Regions from separate parts of the Pleomorphomonas sp. T1.2MG-36 genome, predicted to be linked through region 1. Evidence: riboswitches for the same ligand, from Rfam matches in the RefSeq annotation. Region 1 holds a riboswitch; each other region holds the start of a gene.

Region 1 (7,538 bases):
CTCGGCGCGGCGGGCGTGGCGGCGCTGCTGCTCGCCGGCCGGTTCCTGATCGATCCCTTCTTCGGCCTGCTTGCCCGCGCCCGCGCTCGCGAGGTGCTGACGGCCGGCGCACTGCTGGTCGTCCTCGGCGCGGCGCTGCTGATGGAGGCGGTGGGGCTCTCGATGGCGATGGGCACATTTCTCGCCGGCGTCATGCTGTCGGGGTCGAGCTATAGGCATCAGGTGGAAGCCGACGTGGAGCCGTTCAAAGGCCTCCTGATGGGGCTGTTCTTTCTGGCCGTCGGCATGTCGCTCGATATCCGGGTCGTGGTCGAACGCTGGCCGCTGCTGATCGGCCTGCTCTTCGCCTTCGCGCTGGTGAAGGCGGTCGGCATCTATGCCGTGGCGCGTCTCTTCGGCTCCGGCCATCGGCCGGCCTTCGGGCGCGCCTTGATGTTTGCCCAAGGCGGCGAGTTCGCCTTCGTCCTGTACACGGCGGCGGCGGGCGGTGGCGTCATTCCCACCGGCGACGCGGCGCTGTTCTCGACGGTGATCATCCTCTCCATGGCCTTGACGCCGTTGGTGCTCGTCGTCGCTGGCCACTTCCGTCGGGAGGAGGAAAAGTCGCTCGATGGTGTCGAGGAGGCGCGCGACCTGCGCGGCCGCGTTCTCCTGATCGGCTTCGGCCGCTTCGGCCAGATCGCCGCACAGTTGCTGCTGTCGCGCGGCGTCGACGTCTCGATGATCGAGAACGATCCCGACCGCATTCGCGAGGCGGGACGGTTCGGCTTCCGCATTTTCTACGGCGACGGTACCCGGCTGGATACGCTCCAACATTCCGGCGCCGCCGAGGCCGAGGTCATCATGGTCTGCGTCGACGATCGCAAGGCAGCCAACCGCATCGTCGAGCTCGTCAAGGCGCACTTCCCCTTGGCGCGCCTGCTCGTGCGCTCCTACGACCGCGTCCACTCGATCGAGCTCATCCGTGCCGGCGTAGACATCGAGGTGCGCGAGACCTTCGACGCGGCCCTGCACATGGGGGCCGAGGGCCTGAAGGCGCTCGGCTGCAGCGAGGAACGCACGACCGAAGCGCTTACCACCATCCGCCGTCTCGATGCCGAGCGTCTGGTGGCGCAGGTGCAAGGTGGCGTCATGGCCGGCCGCGAGAATCTGACCACGCGGCCGGTTCCCGAACCTCTGACGCCGCCCAGGAAACTGGCGGCAGACGAGGCCTGACGTCAGGCGACGCGTATCGCCGCGTTGACTTCGAGCCCCGCGAGATCGAGCGCGTAGAGCGCGTCGCACAGTTCCTGCGGCAGGAAGCCCGGTCCCTTGACGCGCTTGCCGGCGATGGCGCCAGCCGCCGCGTAGACGGCAAGCGCCGCCACCGTGCCCTCGAACGCCGGAGCGATGGCGACGAAGGCTCCGACGAGACCGGTCAGCGAGCAGCCGAGGGCGGTGGACAGCGGCATCAGCTCGTGGCCGCCCTCGATGGCAACGGTTCGCGCGCCATCGGTGACATAGTCGATCTCGCCGGTGACGGCGACCACCGCGCCGCTGGAGCGGGCGAGTGCGACGGCACTGTCGAGAGCGGCATTGGAGCTCGCCGAGCTGTCGACCCCTTTCGAGGCGAGGCCGGCAACGCCCGAAAGCGCCATGATCTCCGAGGCATTGCCGCGGATCACCGTCGGCCCCATCGCGACGAGATCGGCGGCGGCGGTGTTGCGAAGACGCGTCGCGCCGACGGCGACGGGATCGAACACGACGGGTTTGCCGGCGGCCTTGTACACGGCCGCCGCCAGCTTCATGCCGGCGATCCAGTCGGACGAAAGCGTGCCGATGTTCAGCGTCAGCGCGCGAGCGATGCGGCCGAAGTCCTCCACCTCGTCCATGGAATGCACCATGGCCGGCGAAGCGCCGGCGGCAAGCAGTACGTTGGCAGCGATGTTCATCGCCACGAAGTTGGTGATGTTGTGCACGAGCGGCCGTTCGGCGCGCACCTTCTCATGAAGGGTGTGAACGTCGGCAAGCGTCAGGGTGGTCATCGCGTGCTCCTTGCGCGAAGATCGCCCGCGGACAAGAAGACGTGTGGCTGCCGGACAGGCCGTGCCGCTCGCTCAATCCCTCCGCCGGCATGATCCGGATCAGGTTCGTGGGGTTGGATCGCTCCTCTCAGTCCGGCCAAGCCGGACACCCCCTTGAGACAGTGGGAGCATAGGCGGGGCGGGAAAGCGGCGCAAGTGGCGGAGGTGGAGCGCGGCCAATCATGGCGGGTCCCCATCCCCGCCCACCATCAAGCTTTGCGGGGTGCGCCAGCGAGCCGCAACAAATCGTCGGTTTGGGCCGGAATCCGCTCCGCCAGACGAGCGGCGGCAACCGGCGCCAGCCAGGCCATGATGTCGGCGGCCGTCGTTTCGCCCAGTCTGGCATAGGCGTCAACGTACTCGGCCGCTGCCATCGGGTCGGCATGGTGGATCAGAACATAGCTTCTGCAGACATCGGCGGCCGGCGTGCCGCTGCACGCATCCAGCCAGTCTAGGACCATGATGTCGTCGGCGGAGCCTTGAATGTTCCAGGGGTGAAAGTCGCCATGACATAGGCAGTCGCCATCCGGCAGTGCGTCGAGTTGGCGAAGGAGGCGGTCCTGCGAGCTACGATCAAGCTCTTCGGCACGCTGGATATTGGCCGATAGCCGCGCTTTCAGGGATGGCAAACCGCTTCCTGGCTGACGGTGCACGAGAAGGTGCAGCCGTGCCAGCTCTTCGATATGGAGTCTCCGGTCGCCCGACATCATCCGATCCGCGAAGCTCGGTCCACGCGCACGGTCCATCACCAGACCCCAGCGGCCGCCATACTCACCGACGGCGTGGATCCTGGGCGTTGGCAGGGCGAGCTGTTCGAGGATGGACAGATTGGACGCTTCCCGGAATGCGGCGGCTTTCTGGGACTCGCTCCGATAGAGCTTGAGCGCGAAGTCTCCGTACTCGAACACCTCGGCTTCCTTGCCTGAGCCGAGCCGGCGAGCAATCTCGCACATTCGGAAATCCTGTCGATAGCCGTCGAACTCCCCCCATCCTACAGGGAAAAGAGGGAGTGACCGGCGCTTTTCCCTGACCGGCTTTTCTAGCCTGCGACGCCAAGGAGTTGGCGCACCGACGCCAGCAGGAACTCGTCCTGATAGTGCCCGGCGGCGAAGGACAGTCCGACCGGGCAGTCGTTGACCGTCAGCAGCGGGGCGGAGATCTCCGGCAGACGACCAACGCCGGCGAATGCCGTGATGGTCATGGTGCGATCGTAGAAATCCAGCACCCTGTCGAGGGTCGTCAGGGTCCCTTTCAGGGGCGCTATGACAGGTGTCGTCGGAAAGCAGATGACGACGCCGGCCGGCAGGAAAGCGTTGATCGCCTCAAAGAAACGTTCGCACCGCACCAGACTGTCCAGAGCAGCAAGACGGTCGAACCGCTGCACGTTGCCATAGGCCAAGGTGAAGGTGGTGCCCAGCTCCGGCTTGGCGGTCTCGATCCAGTTGCCTATGGTGCTTTGAAACTCGGCGGTCTGCAGGTCGCGCAGCGCCTTGTCGTTGCAATCGCCAAGCGGCAGGCCTTCTCCAGCGATCTCGGAGAAGCGGACTGTCTCCAGTGGAATCCCGGTCCGCTCGGAAACTCTATGCAATGCGGCGTTGGCCTGCTCACGTACGGCTTCGTCGCAAATGTCGAATGCATCGGCCAGGAGCAGCAGCCGGCGGAGCGGGGCGACAGCGCGGGAGCCACTCCGCAACAGGACGCGGGCCGCCGCGTCGAGGTGTTCGAAGTGGGCTGCCAACACGCCAACCGTACTGACGCTCGGCATGAACGGCAAAACGCCGGCTTCCGAGATGCGGTGGAGCGAAGGCCGCATTCCCCAGAGCCCGCACAGGCTTGCCGGAACGCGGATGGAGCCGCCGGAATCGGTGCCGATCGAGAATTGCGCCAGCCCATTGGCAACGGAGGCGGCCGACCCGCTTGAGGAGCCGCCCGGAACTCGGTCCGGCGCCCTGGCGTTGCGCGGCGTTCCAAAGAATTGGCTTTCTCCGTCGAGGCTGTAAGTAAACTCGTCGGCGACGACCTTGCCAACGCACTGCGCTCCGGCGGAGAGCAACTGGTCGACACAGACGGCGTTGTGCACCGGTGCGGCATGGCCGTCCCTCCACGCGGGGCTGCCATAGGAGGTCTGGTGGCCGGCAACGTCGATGTTGTCCTTGACCGTGAAGGTCGTGCCATCCAGCGGTCCGCTCCCGACAGGTCTGAGATCCAGTCGCTCGACAAGAGAACCGGATGGGTCGGATGGAACGATTTTGGACATGATTTTCACTCGGACGTTGCCCCAAAGGCGGGCAGAGCACGATTCGTGGTTGGGGGACAACGCTGATCGGACGGGGAACAAAGTCGACGGTGGATATCAGCGCGCCAGCGTCGAGAAACCAGCAGGTCGCGACCGTGCGTCCTGACTGAAAGCTTGGTATTTATAGACAAGAATATTTCCGAATATGAATTGTTTACCTGGCGCACTTAGGATTGCGTTCGGCTTATGCGAATGGCTGATGTATCGGGCAGTGTGACGATCTATGCGTATCAGGCTGGTCATGTTCGTGCTGATCGGGCTCAGCCTGATGCCGTTTCTGGTCAACCAGATTCTTCTCGCCCAGAAGAATATGCGTAGCGCCGTCGATGTGGCGGAGGACAGCCTGCAGCTATCGCTCAGCCGCGCCGAGGACATGTTTGCCGACGCACAGACGGAGCTCGAAAATCTCTCGTTAACCGTCGCCTTGATCGACTCTCTTCGCTATGTCTCACCCGAGCAGTGCGGCCAGACGCTAAGCGAGATTGCCAATGCCTATTCGAGCGTCGAGGCGATTGCGCTGTTGACTCCTCAGGGCACGGCCTATTGCGCCTCGGACCCAAGGGCCTTCGGCGTTTCCTTCGCCGAGCGCCAGTACTTCACCGACAGCCTGCCCTCGAAGGGCATTGTCTGGGGCGACCTTCAGGTCAGCAAGGTCACCGGAAGGGTCATCGTCGCCTCTGCGCGTGCCGTTCGCCACGCAGGCGAGGTGTCCTTCGTCGTTCTGGTTTTGCTCGACGTCGCGGCACTGAAGGACCAGACCTTCGGGCAGTTCCAACTCCATGTCGCGCAGGCCGCCCTTGTGAACGGCAAGGGCGACACTCTCGACAGGATCGCCTTCGACGGTGACGTCGCGCCGTTCGACGCGGCGACGCGGGAGCGGCTACGGTCAGCAGGGACCGGCATCCTGAAACCCGAAACGCGCGACGCGACTTCGACCCTTATCGGCGTCATGAAACTGCCCATGGCCGACGGTCGCATCGTCTTTTCCGCGCCGATCGGGCAGATCTATGCCGAAGCCCGCCGCGAAATGATTGCGGCCATCGTTCTGACCTGTCTGGAAACGCTTGTGATCGCCGTCTTTCTGCTTGCGGCGCTGGAGCTCCTGATCCTGCGCGGCCTGCGCCGGATAGCGCAGTTCGCGGGGCGCATCACGGCTGGCAATCACAATCAACGGGTGATCGTCCGCTCGCCTCTGCCCGAATTTGCCGTCTTGTCGTCGGCGCTCAACATGATGATCGACACGCTGGAAAAAGCGAGCTTTACCGACGCCTTGACTGGCTTGGCCAATCGACGCGCCCTTGAGGCTCATTTCGGCCGTTGTGACGAACGCCTGAGCAAGACGGGCGTCGGTTTCTCGATCGCCATGATCGATATCGACCATTTCAAGCTGTTCAACGACCGGTTCGGCCATGCCACGGGGGATGCCGTGCTCCGCATGGTCGGCGAGACGCTGAGGGCCTCCATTTCGTCCGAAGGAGAGGTCGCGGCCCGCTACGGTGGCGAGGAGTTCACCCTGATCCTGTCGGGGGCCGGTTGCGAGCACGTCGCCGAACGACTGGAGATACTGCGCCGCGCCGTCGAGGATCTGGAGATCCTTCACCCCGACTCGCCGCATGACAAGTTGACGGTCAGCATCGGCTTTGCCTCCGCCCAGTCCGGCGGCACCGCCCAGGAAGCGCTCGAGCAAGCCGATCTCGCCCTTTATGCCGCCAAGGCGGGAGGCCGAAACCGGGTCGAGAGCGAGGCTCGACCGTTGCCGGGCGTGCAAGGCCTTCCGTGGCCGGACGGCGCGGTCGCGGCGGTTGCCTCCTGAACCCGGCCACGACCCGCCGCCGTTCCGCGCCGTCCGCTACCCAAAGTCCCAAAGATCGCTAGTCGGCGAGCCAGCGGCCCGACTTGCCGCCGTCTTTCTCGATGAGGCGAATGGCCTCGATACGAACGCCTTTTTCGACTGCCTTCACCATGTCGTAGACCGTGAGGCAGGCGATGGAGACTGCGGTCAGCGCCTCCATCTCCACACCCGTGTTGCCGGTGCAGCGGACGATGGCGGTGATCTCAAGACCGGGCAAGGTGGGATCCGGCGAGATGTCGATCGCCGCCTTGCTGATCGGCAGCGGGTGGCAGAGCGGAATGAGGTCGGACGTCTTCTTGGCGGCTATGATGCCGGCGAGGCGAGCGGTGGCGATGACGTCGCCCTTGGGCGTCCGCCCATCGACGATGAGCGCCAGCGTTTCGGCTTTCATCACCACCTTGCCGCCGGCGATCGCCGTGCGGGCGGTGATCGCCTTGTCGCCGACATCGACCATGTGGGCGGCGCCCTTCTCGTCAAGGTGGCTGAGAAAGGGCGGCATCTCAGGCCCCCCGTGGCAGCGCTTCGACGAAGCGAACCGGTTCGCCGGTGGACGGCGTCACGAGATCGCCCTCCCACATCACCTTTCGGCCACGCAGAATCGTGCCGACCGGCCATCCGGTCACTTCGACGCCGTCATAGGGCGTCCAGCCGCAGCGTGAGGCGATCCAGCGGTTGCGGATGGTCTCGCGCCGCTTCAGGTCGACGATGGTGAGGTCGGCGTCGTAGCCGACGGCGATCCGGCCTTTCCTGGCCATGCCGAAGATGCGCGCCGGACCGGCCGAGCTCAGGTCCACGAAGCGCTGCAGCGTCAGGCGACCGGCGTTGACGTGATCGAGCATGATCGGCACCAGCGTCTGCACGCCGGTCATGCCCGAGGGGCTGTCGGGGTAGGGCTTCGCCTTCTCCTCCAGCGTATGCGGCGCATGATCCGATCCGAGCACGTCGGCGATGCCTTGCCTCAGGCCACGCCAGATACGCTCGCGATGAGCCTCGGAGCGAACGGGCGGGTTCATCTGAACGAGCGTGCCGAGCCGCTGGTGGTCGACTTCGGTGAGCGTCAGGTGGTGCGGCGTCACCTCGACGGTGGCGACGTCCTTGTGGTTCTTGAGAAAGTCCATCTCCTCGCCGGTGGAGATGTGCAGCACATGGATGCGGGCGCCCTTGTCGCGCGCGATGCGGACGAGCCGCTCGGTCGACTTCAGCGCCGTTTCGACGTCGCGCCAGACGGGATGGCTCGACGGATCGCCGGCGATGCGCAGCGGCTTTCTCTCGATCAGGCGCGCTTCGTCCTCGGAGTGAAAGGCGGCACGGCGGCGCGTGGCGCCAA
Region 2 (7,538 bases), on a different contig from region 1:
GTTCGCCGGACTGGGCGGCCGGCAGGCCGGCGTGGATGGACTGGGTCTCGATCTTCATGAATCTTCTCCCGGTTGGTGCGGCACAGTTGTCCGCACATTAGCCCCGCCGCCGGAGCGTCCTAAGGAACAGAATTCCGCCATTGCACCCTTCGGCGCATTTTCTTTCCTTCTTCTCGTCCGTATCCGCAATCGCCTTGGGGGCCACTTGAAGGCAACAAAATAGGGGTATATACCCGCGTCATGGATTCACCGTGCTATTGCGACCTCCTCAGAACTGCGGCGCGCAAGACGACTGCCATCTACGACCGGCACCTTGGCGAGGTCGGGCTAACGCTTGCCCAATACAAGCTCTTGAAGAAGATTGATCGTGCCGGAGAGCTTTCGATTTCCGAGCTCGCGGCCGCCTGCGACCTCGACCGATCCACCATCGGTCGTAACGCCCAGGTTCTGGGAAAGCACGAGCTCGTCGAGGAAACCAGTTGTGGCGACGGCAGGCGCTGCATGTTGACGCTCACCGAGACGGGCCGACACCGTCTCGCCGCCGCCGCGCCGCTCTGGCAAACGGCGCAGGCCGAGATCGAGGCCATGCTCGGCCCCGACCAGATCAGGGCGATCACCGCGATTTCCGGCGCTCTTTAAGTCCCCGTCGCTCCTTCTCACGAAAGCCCGCCGATGACGACGTCCGCCCTCCCGGCCTTCTTTGCCCGTCGCAACGTTCACTATGGCTGGGTGGTCGCCGCCGTCACCTTCGTCACCATGCTGGCAACGGCAGGAGCCCTTGGTGCACCGGGCGTCATGCTGCGGCCGCTCGAGGCCGAGTTCGGCTGGAAGAACTCCGATATTTCCACCGCCTTCGCCGTCCGCCTGGTCCTGTTCGGTCTGATGGGGCCCTTCTCGGCAGCGCTGATGAACCGCTTTGGCGTCCGCCGGGTGGTCGTCACTGCCCTTTTCCTGATCATCGCCGGCTTCGGATTTTCGGTCACCATGACCGAACTCTGGCAGCTGATGCTGTTCTGGGGGCTTATCATCGGCTTCGGCACGGGCATGACGGCGCAGGTGCTCGGCGCAACGGTGGCGACCCGCTGGTTCGTCAGCCGGCGCGGCTTGGTGGTCGGCCTGCTCACCGCGTCCAACGCCACCGGGCAGCTCATCTTCCTGCCGGTGATCGCCGCGGCCACCGAGGCGTGGGGGTGGCGGGTCGCCCTGGGCCTGGTTGTTGCCCTCCTCGCCGTCGCGCTGGTCGGCGTGCTGGTGTTGATGCGCGATCGGCCGGCCGATGTCGGTCTTGCGCCCATGGGAGGTGCATACCAAGCCGCCCCACCCCGCACGGCCGGCCTGTTGACGCTCGTGTCGGCGCCACTACTTGGCCTGCGCGACGCCTCGCGCTCCTATGTCTTCTGGGTGCTGTTCGTGACCTTCTTCGTCTGCGGCCTGTCGACCAATGGCCTGATCCAGACGCACTGGGTATCCATCTGTGGCGACTATGGCATCCGCCCGGTCAGCGCAGCGGGGTTCCTGGCCTTCGTCGGCCTGTTCGATTTCGCCGGCACGCTGCTGTCCGGCTGGCTGTCCGACCGCTACGACAATCGCTGGCTTCTGTTCTGGTATTATGGCCTGCGCGGGCTTTCGCTGCTCTATCTGCCGCTGACCGGATTCGACCCGCTTCTGCTCGCCGGCTTTGCCGTCTTCTACGGCCTCGACTGGGTGGCGACGGTGCCGCCGACCGTGAAGATCTCGGCCGAGCGTTTCGGTGCCGAGAAGGCCGGGCTCGTCTTCGGCTGGGTGTTTGCCGGTCACCAGCTCGGCGCGGCCACCGCCGCCTACGGCGCGGGCTGGAGCCGCACCGACCTTGAAAGCTACGTGCCGGCTCTCGTGGTGGCCGGCGGCTTCTGCCTCGTGGCGGCGGCCCTCTGTCTCACCATCGATCGCAAGCGCGAACCGGCGGAGCCACAGCCGCAAGCGGCCTGAGCGCCGCTACAGGAAGAAGGTCACGACGATCATCAGAACGAGGATCGCACCGCCGGCGATGGCGGCGATCGGCCGCCCTCCGGGCGATGAACGGGTGCCGGATGACGCGCCACTACCCGCCGCGCGGGCGGCCTCGGCCTTCTTGCGCGCTTCGCGCGCCTTCTTGTCGAGTTTGACGACCTCACCCATGCTGTCCTCCGTTTGCCTTGATGCCGCCTCTCAGCCGGTAACGCCGTCAAGCGCCGCGGTGACGCGGATTTCGCCGACCGTGTCGCCCGCCCAGGTCTTGACCGGAGGGCTGACGAGGGCCCTCATCTCGGCATAACCCGGATCATCGGGGGTGAGTTTCAAAAGATCGAACAGAATTCGGGCCATCGCCACCTCCGAGGCCCGTCCGGCACCATCGTCTATCTTCAGCGCAATACCAAGTCCGAGTTCCTTGATCGCCCCGATGAACACGCCCTCGGCGCCGGTTTTCACCAGTACGCGATTGCCAAGAGCTGTCATTACCCGCGTGCAGAAGCGCCCGGTCCCCGCGATCATGAACGGTTCGGCAGCGGCGGCCAGCCTCAGGCGCTCGGCGGCGCGTGCTCGCGTCGCCGTCAGGCCGACACCCGTCACGAAACGGGCGAACCCATGGGCGAGCGCCCTTGGGGCCACGGCGAAGGTTGGAATGGAGCAGCCGTCGGTGCCGCAAATATCGGTCGCATGCGGCGTGCCGGTCATCGAGGCACCAGCTGCGATCACCTCGCGCATCACTGGATGCTCCGCCTGTTCATATCCTCTGGGGTCGGTCCCCGTGACGACGCAGGTGCAGAGAAACCCTGTGTGCTTGCCCGAGCAGTTGTTGTGGATACGACCCGGCTTTTCACCGCGCCGATGCAACTCGCCCTGATCGTCATGTCGTCCCGGCCAGTGTGGGCCACAGGCAAGACAGGTTTCGTCGAGGCCGGCGGCGGCAAGCATCGCCCGGGCGGTTTCCACATGCCGGGGCTCGGCATTGTGGGACGCCATGGAAAGCGCCAGCTCCGCGTCGCCGAAGCCGAAGCGGTCGGCGGCCCCGCTTTCAAGAAAGGGAAGCGCCTGGAATGGCTTCACCGCCGAGCGGGGAAAGCTGGGCCTCTCGATGTCGCCGACACCGGAGACCAGTCGGCCGTCGCCATCGACGATCGCGACCGCCCCCCGGTGAAAGCTCTCGACGATGGAGCCGCGCGTGACTTCGACCAGAACCGGATTTTCCATCGAACTCATCGTCCCTGTTTGTCGATCCAGGCGGAGAGACGGGCAATGGCCTCGTCGAGCACCTCGTCGCGCTTGGAAAAGCAGAAGCGTATGAACCGCTTTGGCGGTTCCGAAGCATAGAAGGCGGAAACCGGCACGGCGGCGACGCCGGCCTCTCGCGTCATTCTGAGGCAGGCTTCGGCGTCGTCGTCAATGCCGAGCGGTCCGGTGTCGGTCACCACGAAATACGTGCCGGCCGAAGCCAGCACGGAAAACCCGAGCGTCGCAAGCCCCTTCGAGAGACGGTCGCGCTTGGCTTGCAAGCCGGCGGCGAAGCCATCGAAATAGTCGTCCCCAAATGACAGCCCGTGCGCCACGGCCGTCTGGAGAGCGGGAGGCGTCGTAAAGGTGACGAACTGGTGCGCCTTGGCGATCGGCTCCATCAGCGCCGGCGAGGCGGTGACGTAGCCCACCTTCCAACCGGTCAGCGAAAAGGTCTTGCCGGCCGACCCGATGCGGACGACGCGATCGCGCATGCCGGGAATCTGCATCGGCGAGATGTGCCGTTTGCCATCGAATACGAGGTGTTCATAGACCTCGTCCGAGATCACCACCGCGTCGTGCTTCAGGCAGAGGCCGGCAATCAGGTCCAGCTCCTCACGCGAGAACACCTTGCCCGCCGGATTCATCGGCGTGTTGATCAGGATCGCCTTGGTGCGGTCCGAGAAGGCGGCCGCAAGTGCTTGCGGGTCGACCTCCCAGTTGGGCGGAGCGATGCGAACCGTCTTGGCGATGCCGCCGGCCTGCCGGACGATGGGCAGATAGCTGTCGTAGAGCGGCTCGATCAGCACCACCTCGTCGCCGGGACGGACGAGACCGAGAATCGCATCGGCGAGCGCCTCGGTGGCGCCGGACGTCACCATCACCTCTGTCTGCCAATCGACATCGAGACCGTAGAAGCGTCGGTTGATCGCCGCGACCGCCTGTCGCAGCGCCGGCAGTCCCATCATCGGCGGGTATTGGTTGGGACCGGCAAGGAAAGCCTCGGCGGCGACGCGGCGCACCTCCTCCGGACCGTCGACGTCGGGAAAGCCCTGGCCGAGATTGATGGCGCCTGTGTCACGGGCAAGGCCGGACATGACTTCGAAGATGGTGGTGGGAAGGCCGGTGAAGATGGGATTGGTCGGTTTCATTGTCGATCGATCGTTGCAAAACCCGCCGACCCTAGTGGACCGCCAGCGCCCCCACAAGCCGTTTGCGGCCGCGACGTCCTCCCCGCGCGCATAGCTCGATGTCACGGATCGAGGCCATCGCCTCTGGCGCGATGGGGATCATCCAGCTAAGCTCGTCACATCTCACGGGGTGCCCCATTCGGGGCTGAGAGGAGTTTCTCCAACCCGACGAACCTGATCCGGGTCATGCCGGCGGAGGGATAGAGCCATGCAGACAGTCGCCTGACGCGTTCCGCCGCCCGCAATTCCAACGACGGCCGAACGACCATGATTCTCGACGAACGCACCTACACCATCGCGCCGGCGCATGTCGGCACCTATCTCGACCTCTATGTCCGCGAGGGCATGGCGATCCAGACCGGCCACCTCGGCAAGCTGATCGGCTGGTTCACCCAGGACATCGGCACGGTCAACGACGTCGTCCACATCTGGCAGTACGACGACCTCGCCGATCGCGAGCGCCGCCGCGCCGCCATGGAGGCCGACCCCGCCTGGCAGGCCTTCCGCGCCAAGGCGGCCCCCTACGTGCAGACGATGAAGAGCCGCATTCTCAAACCGACGTGGTTTTCGCCGCTTGGCGGCGCCGGACTGCGACCATGACGACCATCGCCGCGCAACTTCACCAGGCGATCGACCGCCTGCTCGCAGGTCTGCTTTCAGTCATTCTTGCGGTCCTGCTGGTGCTGGTGTTCGGCGCCACGCTGCTGCGCTACGTCTTCTCGACCGGCTTTGTCGCCACGGAGGATCTCGGCATTCTCCTGCACACGGCGCTGGTCTTTCTCGGGCTGCCACTCTGTGCCAGCGGATCGCTCGCCATGCGCATCGATGTGGTGACGCGCCACCTCGGTCCCACGGGACGGAATTTGGCCGATGGCGCCTCCGACGCCGTCACGCTCGCCGCGAGCCTCGTCCTGATGCACGGTGCCGGCAAGGTGGCAGTGCTGATCGGCGGCACCTCCCCCACGCTAGGCATAGCCGAGAGCTGGCGATTCTGGCCGGTGGCGATCGGCGGCGCACTGGCAGCGGCACACCTGATTCTCGGCTCCCTATCCCAGGGGCGGACATGGTTGTTCATCCTTGCCGTTGTCGCCGGTGGAACGAGCCTCGCAGCCCTACCGCACCTGCCCCCGTTCATACCGGTCGCCCTGCCCAGCCTCGTCGCTTGCGCCGCCGCCTGTGCCGCTCTCCTCGTCGGCGCGCCCTTCGTACACTCGCTGATCGTCGGACTCGCCTTCGCCGTGCCCTTCGGCGCCCGTCTGCCCGAGGCGGCTATCGTGCAGCAGACCGTGTCGGGCTTGGGCAAGTTCCTGTTGCTCGCCATCCCCTTCTTCCTCCTCGCCGGCATGCTGATGAGCGTCGGAGGCTTGGCCCACCGCCTCGTCCGGTTCGCATCGACGCTGGTCGGACACCGGCGCGGCGGCATGGCCCAGGCAACGCTCGTCACCAATCTGATGTTCTCGGGCGTCTCCGGCTCGTCGATCGCCGACGCCGCCTTCGGCGCCAAAGTCCTGGCGCCGGCTCTCGTCGCCGATGGCGTCAAGCCCGAGAAAGCGGCGGCAATTGTCGCCGCCACGGCCGTCTTGCCCAACATCATCCCGCCATCGATCGCCTTCCTGCTGCTTGCCTCGGCCACCAACCTGTCGGTCGGGGCGCTGTTCGAAGGCGGTCTGGTGGCCGGGCTGATCCTGGCTGCGGCCATGGCGGCGATGCTGCACGTCTCGGCCGATACCTCGCCCCGCCCCGCCGCCGACCGGCATGAACGTGTCGCCGCTTTCCTCGCGGCCGTTCCCGTGTTCGGATTGGCACTGGTCGTCTTCTTCGGCATCCGCCTCGGGATCGCCACGCCCACCGAGGCTGCCGCCGTCGCCTGCGCCTATGCGCTGGTCGCAGCCTTGAGCGGGCCGAATGGCGGCAAAGCCACGTTCCGGGCCTTCCTGCAAGCGGGACGCGAGACGGCGGCGATCGGTCTCCTCGTCGCCTCGTCGGCGCCTCTGGTGTTCCTGCTGGCCATCGATGGCTTGCCTCAGGCCCTGGCCGGTTGGGTGACGAGTTTCGGCGGCAATCCGCTCGCCGTGATGCTCGCCGCCAACCTGATCCTGCTCGCCGTCGGCGGGCCGCTGGATGTCGGCCCCGGCATCCTGCTGTTCGCGCCGCTGCTGCTGCCCTCGGTCGTCGCATCGGGCATCGACCCGGTGGCCTTCGGCGTCCTTCTCACCGTCAACCTGATGATCGGCGGCCTGACGCCCCCCATCGGCGTTCTCGTCTTCGTGGCCTCCGGGGTCACCGGTCTCTCTGCCAGCGCAGTGTTCCGCGCCGTGCTGCCACTCACCCTCACCCTCATCGCCGCCACCTCGGCGATGGCGATCGCCGTCGCCCTCTGGGCTCTTCTTTGACCTCGATAAGCGGAGAAACTCCTGTGCCTATCCTCACGCGTCGCGTCTTTGCCGCCGGCCTCGCCACTCTCGCCCTTCCCGCCGTCATCCGGCCGGCTCGCGCCGCGCCCAGGGCGCTGACGGTCGCCTCGCTGCTTGGCGACGACAAGCCCGAGACCAAGATCTGGGTGAAGGTGCGCGATCTCGTCGAAGCCAGGCTTCCCGGCCGTTTCGATTTTCGCATCGTCGGCAACGCGGCGCTGGGCGGCGAGAAGGAAGTCGCCGAGGGCATCCGTCTTGATTCGGTCCAGGCCAGCCTGTCCACCCTGTCGGCCCTGTCGACCTGGGTGCCGGAAACCCAGCTCTTCGACCTGCCCTTCGTCTTTCGCGACCGCGACCACGTCCGCCGCGCCACCACGGGCCCGATCGGCGACGAGTTCAAGGCCAAACTGACCGATCAGGGCTTCGTCACCCTGGGCTTCGTCAACTACGGCGCCCGTCACCTGCTCGCCAAGGAGGCGGTGACGACACCGGGCGGTGTCGCCGGCAAGCGCATCCGCGTCATCCAGAGCCCACTGCATGTCGAACTCTGGAAGGCTTACGGCGCGCTGCCGACGCCCATCCCGATCACCGAGACCTATAACGCCCTGAAGACGGGCGTCGTCGACATGATGGATCTCACCAAGTCGGCCTATGCCGGCTTCCGTCTGTACGAAGTGGTACCCTATCTCATCGAGACCGCCCA
Region 3 (7,538 bases), on a different contig from region 1:
GAGCTGTCCGAAGAGGACGCCAAGGCCCAGGCGCTCGCGGCCATCAAGTCGATGCGCTACGACGGCACCGGCTATTTCTGGGTCCACGATCTTCACCCAACCATGATCATGCACCCCACGGTGCCCAAGCTGAACGGCCAGGACCTCACCGACTACAGGGGCAACGACGGCATCGCCATCTTCGTCGGCATGAACGAGGCCATCAAGGCGGCGGGCGGCGAAGAAGCCGCCTACAGCTACCAGTGGTCCAAGCCCGGAGAGGACGCCGCCAAGCTGTTCCCGAAGCGCTCCTTCGTCAAGCTGTTCAAGCCCTGGGGCTATGTGATCGGCACCGGCCTCTACGTCGACGACCTCGACGCCAGAACCTTCCGCCTGACGGCCATTCTCGCCGGCATCTGCGTCGTCCTTCTGGTGGTGGCGGCCGTCCTCGCCATCCTCATCATGCGCTCCATCCTGTCGCCGCTGGCCAAAGCCGTCGGCGAGTTGCGCACCCTGGCGACCGGCAACACCGACGTTTACCTCGATCAATCCGGCGGACTGAAGGAAATCGCCGCCATGCGGCACGCCGTCGCCTATTTCCGCGACGCCATCATCGAACGCAAGAAGCTGAGCGACGAGCAGGAGCAGGAGAACCGCAAGCAACGCGACCGCCAGGAGCGCGTCGACACGCTGGTCGACACCTTCCGGGGCGAGATCACCGGATCCCTCGGCACGGTGGTCAGCACTGCCGGCGCCATGACCAACACGGCGAACGCCCTCAACGGCATCGCCGATGCGACGTCGAGCCAGGCCACCGGCGCGGCATCGGCCTCGGAGGAAGCGGCCGCCGCCGTCGACGCCGTCGCCTCGGCCACCGAGGAACTGTCGGCCTCGGTGCGCGAGATCTCCCGCCAGGTGTCGCAGACCAAGGACATCGTCCACAGCGCCACCGACGCCGCCACCTCCACCAGCCAAAAGATCGACGGGCTGGTCAGCTCGGTCGAGCGCATCGGTACGGTGGTTCAGCTGATCTCCGACATCGCCGGCCAGACCAACCTCCTGGCGCTCAACGCCGCCATCGAGGCGGCGCGGGCCGGCGAGGCCGGCAGAGGCTTCGCCGTGGTCGCTTCGGAAGTGAAATCGCTCGCCTCCCAGACCGCCCATGCGACGGACGAGATCTCCGAGCAGATCTCCAACGTCCAATCGTCGACCGCCGAGGCCGTCGAGGCGATCCGCCAGATCACGGAGATCATGACCGACATCGACCACAGCACCACGGTCATCGTCACGGCCGTGGAGCAGCAGGGCCTCGCCACCCAGGAAATCTCCCACAACATCACCGAAACGGCCAACGGCGCCAAGGACGTGGTGCGGGCGATGACCGAAGTGTCCGGCCGCGTCGGCGAAACCCTCCGCTGCGCCACCGACGTTCTCGACGCCTCGAAACTGGTCACCGACCGCTCGGGCGACCTGCGCAAGACGGTGGAGCGGTTCCTGAGGGATGTCGCGGCGGCGTGAGGGCTAAAGTCTCATAAATGAGGGGCTGTCATTCCTCGGGAGGCAGCCCGCTCTGTGCTCACGGTTGTCCAATCGCCTGCGGGCTCCGTGGAAATCGACCAAGCTTCGGCAATCAGCCGTAAGTGTAGCAGCACTACATTATTTCCATCCTGAGGCACCCATCAGCAGTTTTCACAGGCAACTTAAGCACCGTTTACCAAAAAAAGGAGACAGTCCTCTCGATTCAGCAACACGATCGTTTCGTTAATTATTGTGACGCCAAACACCATCTAAATTTTAAAGCGACCAGAGAAATATACTGGAGCTTTATAGCATGCTATCTCGCCTCGTATTGTACGGCCGTACCAATATGAAAGTCGGCGAGTCCGCCGGAGCGATCAAAAGCATTCTAGCGGCTGCAAGTGACTACAGCCCTGCCTCCGGACTGACCGGTGGCCTCGTCTTCAACGAAAAATACATGATGGAGGCTGTAGAGGGCGCTCGAGATCAGGTCTCGAAAAGGATACACTCGCTTTTTGAAGATAAACGGTTTGAAGAGATAACAGTTATTGCATTGAGCGCAATTGATAAACGTATTTTCGAAGGCTGGGCTGTCGGGTACGCAGGACGGACGATCGATGCCGAGCGGCTTTACCTAAAATACTGCCCAACGGTAGATATCAACCCGGCAAACATGTCCGCAGTTGGGGTTCTCGACTTCATCAGAGACTTCTGCGCTCTCGACACACTATACGTACAGCGCACTGGCCTTGCTGAACAGCGAATGTCTATTCCGCAGGCACCACAGCAACGGCCATCTTCTCCCAGGCAGGACTCCGGGATTGAGACCATCAAGATCGGGACCAATAGGCCGCTTTCTAACAAGCCAGCTGGGAACGCGTGAAGGCGCCACAAAGCGATATGCAAATAAGGTGTATCACCTTGGGCTCATCAACCAACGCGCCGTACAATGACATCGGCCACCCGTGACGGTCATCATGGCCGAACGGACTGCAATGAGCTGAGCTATTGTTTTTTTGGCACTCCCAACCGGAATCGAACCGGTGTTTTCGCCGTGAGAGGGCGACGTCCTGGACCGCTAGACGATGGGAGCGCGGTACGCTCTGAAAGCGTGGGGCGGATATAGCGAAGCCCCTTGGAGAGCGCAAGGGGGAATTTCATTTTCCGGCTCGGCTTTTACGGAGCCCTGGGGGCAGCCGCGCGCCATTGGCGGAAAGCCGCCCTCGCACCCGGGTGGGGCCATGTCGCCTGTCCGTCTCCTACCCCGCGGGGACCCCTCTCCGATCCCGCCGTCGCGACCCGTCCGTCCCTACGCTCTGGACATCGGCGTCCCGGGCGGTCATAACTGTCGCCGTTCCGAGGGGTGTCCTCCATCCGGGAGGGCTGAGATGATCCGCAAGGCGGATCGAACCCTTCGAACCTGATCCGGGTCATACCGGCGAAGGGACGGAACCTCATGGCCTAAGCCGCGTCGCACGCGGCACATCCAGCCATGTCTCCCCCAACGCCGCTGGCCTATTCGCCCGTCCGGGCGCGGTGTGCGATGGGGATGAAGATGCAGCCGAAGACGATGCTTGCCGCCGGTCGCGGCGTCGCCATCCAGGCGCTGGTGTCGTTCGGCGCCGTGCTGGTCTTGTGGCAGGTGGCGGCGACGGGCCTCGCCCTCCCCGCCTTCCTCCTGCCCTCGCCGGGCGACGTGGTCGCCGCCTATGGCGCCTATGGCTCGCGCCTTCTGACGGAAGCCGGCATCACGCTGATCGAAACCCTGCTCGGCCTTGCCGCCGGCATCGCCTTCGGCCTTCTGGCCGGGCTCGCCGTTTCCGCTTCACCGCTCGCCAACCGGCTGCTGTCGCCGCTCCTGGTCGTCAGCCAGGCGTTGCCGGTGTTCGCGCTGGCGCCACTCCTGGTGCTGTGGTTCGGCTTCGGCCTCGCCTCCAAGGTGGTGATGACGACGTTGGTGATCTTCTTCCCCGTCGCCTCGTCCTTCGCCGATGGCCTTCGCCGCACGCCGCCGCACTTCCTTGACCTCGCCCGCCTCAACGGCGCCGGCGCCTTCCGCACGCTGCGGCTGATCCGCGTGCCGGCCGCCCTGCCGGCGCTGGTCACCGGCATCCGCGTCGCCGCCGTCTACGCGCCGATCGGCGCGGTGATCGGCGAATGGGTTGGCGCCTCGCGCGGCCTCGGCCTGCTGATGGTGCAGGCCAATGCCCGCATGCAGACGCCGCTCCTGTTCGCCGCCCTCGGCGTGCTCGCCGCCGCCACGCTGCTTCTGAAGATCGCCGTCGACCGGCTGACGCTTCGCCTCATCCCCTGGATCGAAAAAGACTGACCTTCGAAAGGACCCGTCATGCGCCTTCTTCCCGCCCTCGCCGCCGCCCTGATGTTCGCCGCCACCCCGGCGTCGGCCGCCGAAAAGCTGTCGGTGATGCTCGAATGGTTCGTCAATCCCGATCATGCGCCGTTGGTGATCGCCAAGGAAAAGGGCATGTTCTCCGCCCACGGCCTCGATGTCGACCTCGTCGCGCCGGCCGACCCGTCGTCACCGCCGCGCCTCGTCGCCGCCGGTCAGGCCGACGTGGCGCTGCACTACCAACCGAGCCTCGACCTCGACGTCGATGCCGGCCTGCCGCTGGTGCGCTTCGGCACGCTGATCGAGACGCCGCTCAACACGCTGATCGTCCTGAAGGACGGCCCGGTGAAGTCGCTGGCCGATCTCAAGGGCCGCAAGATCGGCTATTCGGTGTCCGGCTTCGAGGATGCCATGCTCGGCCAGTTCCTGAAGACCGCCGGTCTCGGCGTCGGCGACGTCGAGCTGATCAATGTCAACTTCGCGCTGTCGGCATCGCTGCTCGCCGGCCAGGTCGACGCAGTGGTCGGCGGTTATCGCAACTTCGAGCTCAACCAGATGAAGATCGAAGGGCACGAGGGCCTCGCCTTCTATCCGGAAGAGAACGGCATGCCGGCTTACGACGAGCTGATCTACGTGACGCGCAAGGATCTCGTCGGCGACAAGCGGCTGCCGGAGTTCCTCGCCGCCGTCGAGGAGGCGACCATCTACCTCACCAACCACCCGGACGACGCCTGGGCGATGTTCATCAAGGCCTACCCCGACCTCGATGACGAGCTCAACCGCCGCGCCTGGGCCGACACGCTGCCGCGCTTTGCCAAGCGCCCCGCCGCGCTCGACGCCGGCCGCTATGCCCGCTTTTCGCAGTTCATGAAGGACGCCGGTCTGATCAAGACGGTGAAGCCGGTCGAGGACTACGCGGTGGAACTGCGCTGACCGTCTGCGCGCCGAAAACAGAACCGCCCGGAAGCAGTCTCGGCTTTCGGGCGCCTGTTCGACTGGACATGAGAGAAAGGCGCGGCTTCAGCCCTTGCAGACGGCGAGCTTGACCGGCTCCACGCAACCGCAATCTTCGCCGCGGCAGGCATCCTCATCGGCGCCGCCCGGTGGTTCGGAGGCGGTTTCGATGGCGAAGCGAATGCCGGCGATCACGTCGTCGATGCGCGGCTGGGCCACCGGCACCGTCTGGACGAAGCCGGCATAGAGGCGGCCGTCGGGCTTGATGAAGAACATGCCGGGCTCGACGAACCAGTTCGGCTCCTCGATGCCGTCATAGGACTTGCCCCGGCCCTCGCTGAGATAAAGGCCCCAGTCGCGCGCCTGATCGATGGTCAGGCCCCAGCAGACCGTCAGCTCGTCGAGGTGCCAGTCGCGCACCGTCCTCTCGGCACGCTCGCGGTCGTCGGCGGAGACGGCCAGCACGCGGACGCCGAGCTTGCGGAACTCGTCGTAGCGCGCCTCGTAGGCCTGGAGCTGCGTTTTGCAGAAACCGCAGTGCAGGCCACGATAGAACAGGACCAGCGTGAAATGCTGAGGCTTCTGGTCGCACAGCCGCCAGCACGGACCGCCGACGGTCTTCACCCTGAGCGGGGGAACCGGCTGGTTCGGAATGAGGCGGGCGGGCATGGACATCGGAACGCGGCACTCGCAGGGCTCGTCGCAAGACTATACGACAGGAATGGCGGAGATCGCCACTCTTCTTGACACCCCTAATCTGCTTATTGTGCGTTCACAGGTTAAGAAGTCCACCATCACGATTCGCGGAGGTAGCCGAAAGTCTCGTAGATAGAGGGGCTTCTCGTGCTCCTTAGACCCATTTTGAGGAACAAAGCGCCTCGGAATGGGCAATCGGGCCGCCTCGGCGGCCCGGCGCGCCGCTCCGATCAGCCGGCGAGGCCGGGAATTTCCAGGCCCAGCGCGCCGGCCACCAGCACGGCGTTGAGCGACAGCACCAGCACGGTGGCGGCGATCGCCAGGGCGTCGGTCAGCCGGCCATTGGCATAGGAGCCCATGATGTCGGCCCGGCGGGTGAGCAGCACCAGCGCGATCATCGGCACCGGCAGCGACAGCGACAGCACCACCTGGCTGATGACCAGCGCGTCGGTGGCATTGACGCCGGCGGCGACCACGGCGAAGGCCGGCACCATGGTGACGAGGCGGCGGACGAACACCGGGATCTCCATGCGGACGAAGCCCTGCATGATCATCTGGCCGGCCATGGTGCCCACCACCGACGAGGAGATGCCGGAGGCGATCAGCGACACCAGGAACACGCCAGCCGCGGCGGCGCCGAGCAGCGGGGTCAGGGTGTGATAGGCGGTCTCGATCTCGGCGACGTCGCTGTGGCCGGCGTGGAAGGCCGAGGCGGCCATCATGACCATGGCGATGTTGACGAGGCCGGCGACGGCCAGCGCCGCCACCACTTCGATGTTGGAGAACTTCAGAACCTTGCGGCGCTCGCCCTCGTTGCGCACCGGGACGCGGTGCTGGGTGAGGCCGGAGTGCAGATAGACGGCGTGCGGCATGACGGTGGCGCCGATGATGCCGACCGCAAGGGTCAGCGCGCCGGCATCCGGCAGAACCGGGGTGACGGCACCGGCGGCGGCGGCCGACCAGTCGATCGGGGCGATCAGCATCTCGATCAGGTAGCTGACGCCGATGACGCCGACGAGCCCGCCGATGATCAGCTCCATCGGCCGGAAACCGCCGCGATCGAACATCAGAAGCGCGTAGGTGACGAGCGCGGTGATCACCATGCCGGTAAAGAGCGAGGTGCCGAACAGCAGCGACAGGCCGATGGCACCGCCCAGGAACTCGGCGAGGTCGGTGGCCATGGCGGCGATCTCGGAGACGATCCACATGAAGATCACCACCGGGAAAGGAAACCGGTCGCGGCTCATTTCGGCGAGGTTGCGACCGGTGACGATGCCGAGCTTGGCCGACAGCGCCTGGAACAGCATGGCGACCATGTTGGCCATCACCACCACCCAGATCAGCGCGTAGCCGTAGCCGGCGCCGGCCCCGATGTTGGTGGCGTAGTTGCCGGGGTCCATGTAGGCGATGGAGGCGATCACCGCAGGACCCATGAAGGCCAGCATGGCCCGTGGTCCCTTCAGCCGTCCCGCCAGCGCTTCGGAGATCGCCAGCGACGTGCGGCTGGTCATTCCGGAGGGGGTAACGCTGACGGCGGACTGGGAGAGAGCGGACATGGGGGGCACCCGAAGTTTCCTATGCTTGGAAATATAGCATCGGCTACATTTCTGTCAAGCCAGATGCGACTGACTTGCAATAAAATCTGATGCCCCGCTTTCGGTTCCGCTGGGGATTTGCCCCTGATTGTCGATTGCAAATCGTAGCCGGGGCTGCATAGTGTGCCGCGACATTGAAGCGTCGCGGCGGCAAAGCTCGCGGACGGCTCAGGAAACAGGACCCGCGAAGGACAGGACATGTCGAGGGATGATCTTCCTCCCGGCCCCGAAACCGCCTCGGAGATGACCGACGCCGACCGCTTCACCAACGCTCGCGCCATCCGCTCGACGGCTCTGTTCGAGGACTACACCGAACTGATCGCCGACCTCATCGAGGAATTCGGCGAGGCTCGCATCACCGACATCGCCCGCCGGCTCGGCGTCACCCACCCCACCGCCAACAAGGCGGTGCTCCGCCTGAAGCGCGAGGGCCTGGTGATTTCCCG

What was found. A riboswitch is a leader RNA that binds a small molecule or an ion and turns the genes downstream of it on or off. The one in region 1 is predicted to bind thiamine pyrophosphate.
Region 2: it holds a riboswitch for thiamine pyrophosphate, as region 1 does, so the genes downstream of both, QQZ18_RS01760 (NIPSNAP family protein) here and thiM (hydroxyethylthiazole kinase) in region 1, are expected to answer to the same signal.
Region 3: it holds a riboswitch for thiamine pyrophosphate, as region 1 does, so the genes downstream of both, QQZ18_RS22830 (ABC transporter permease) here and thiM (hydroxyethylthiazole kinase) in region 1, are expected to answer to the same signal.

The regions. Positions count from the first base shown of each region.
Region 1 is NZ_CATNLY010000012.1:714,684-722,221, reverse strand. Features, by position in the region: gene QQZ18_RS10270 (monovalent cation:proton antiporter-2 (CPA2) family protein) at 1-1,215, shown strand, start outside; gene thiM (hydroxyethylthiazole kinase) at 1,218-2,024, opposite strand; TPP riboswitch at 2,084-2,187, opposite strand; gene QQZ18_RS10260 (phosphotransferase family protein) at 2,273-3,016, opposite strand; gene QQZ18_RS10255 (amidase family protein) at 3,103-4,320, opposite strand; gene QQZ18_RS10250 (diguanylate cyclase) at 4,583-6,172, shown strand; gene moaC (cyclic pyranopterin monophosphate synthase MoaC) at 6,231-6,710, opposite strand; gene QQZ18_RS10240 (dihydroorotase) at 6,712-7,538, opposite strand, start outside.
Region 2 is NZ_CATNLY010000001.1:360,379-367,916, forward strand. Features, by position in the region: gene QQZ18_RS01730 (trans-sulfuration enzyme family protein) at 1-58, opposite strand, end outside; gene QQZ18_RS01735 (MarR family winged helix-turn-helix transcriptional regulator) at 241-639, shown strand; gene QQZ18_RS01740 (MFS transporter) at 673-1,968, shown strand; gene QQZ18_RS01745 (hypothetical protein) at 1,975-2,157, opposite strand; gene QQZ18_RS01750 (asparaginase) at 2,188-3,210, opposite strand; gene QQZ18_RS01755 (aminotransferase) at 3,216-4,382, opposite strand; TPP riboswitch at 4,538-4,640, shown strand; gene QQZ18_RS01760 (NIPSNAP family protein) at 4,689-5,021, shown strand; gene QQZ18_RS01765 (TRAP transporter large permease) at 5,018-6,814, shown strand; gene QQZ18_RS01770 (TRAP transporter substrate-binding protein) at 6,838-7,538, shown strand, end outside.
Region 3 is NZ_CATNLY010000053.1:27,047-34,584, forward strand. Features, by position in the region: gene QQZ18_RS22815 (methyl-accepting chemotaxis protein) at 1-1,497, shown strand, start outside; gene QQZ18_RS22820 (BLUF domain-containing protein) at 1,811-2,380, shown strand; tRNA gene QQZ18_RS22825 (tRNA-Glu) at 2,515-2,590, opposite strand; TPP riboswitch at 2,847-2,961, shown strand; gene QQZ18_RS22830 (ABC transporter permease) at 3,053-3,826, shown strand; gene QQZ18_RS22835 (ABC transporter substrate-binding protein) at 3,845-4,780, shown strand; gene QQZ18_RS22840 (peroxiredoxin-like family protein) at 4,868-5,476, opposite strand; gene QQZ18_RS22845 (Nramp family divalent metal transporter) at 5,728-7,053, opposite strand; gene mntR (manganese-binding transcriptional regulator MntR) at 7,291-7,538, shown strand, end outside.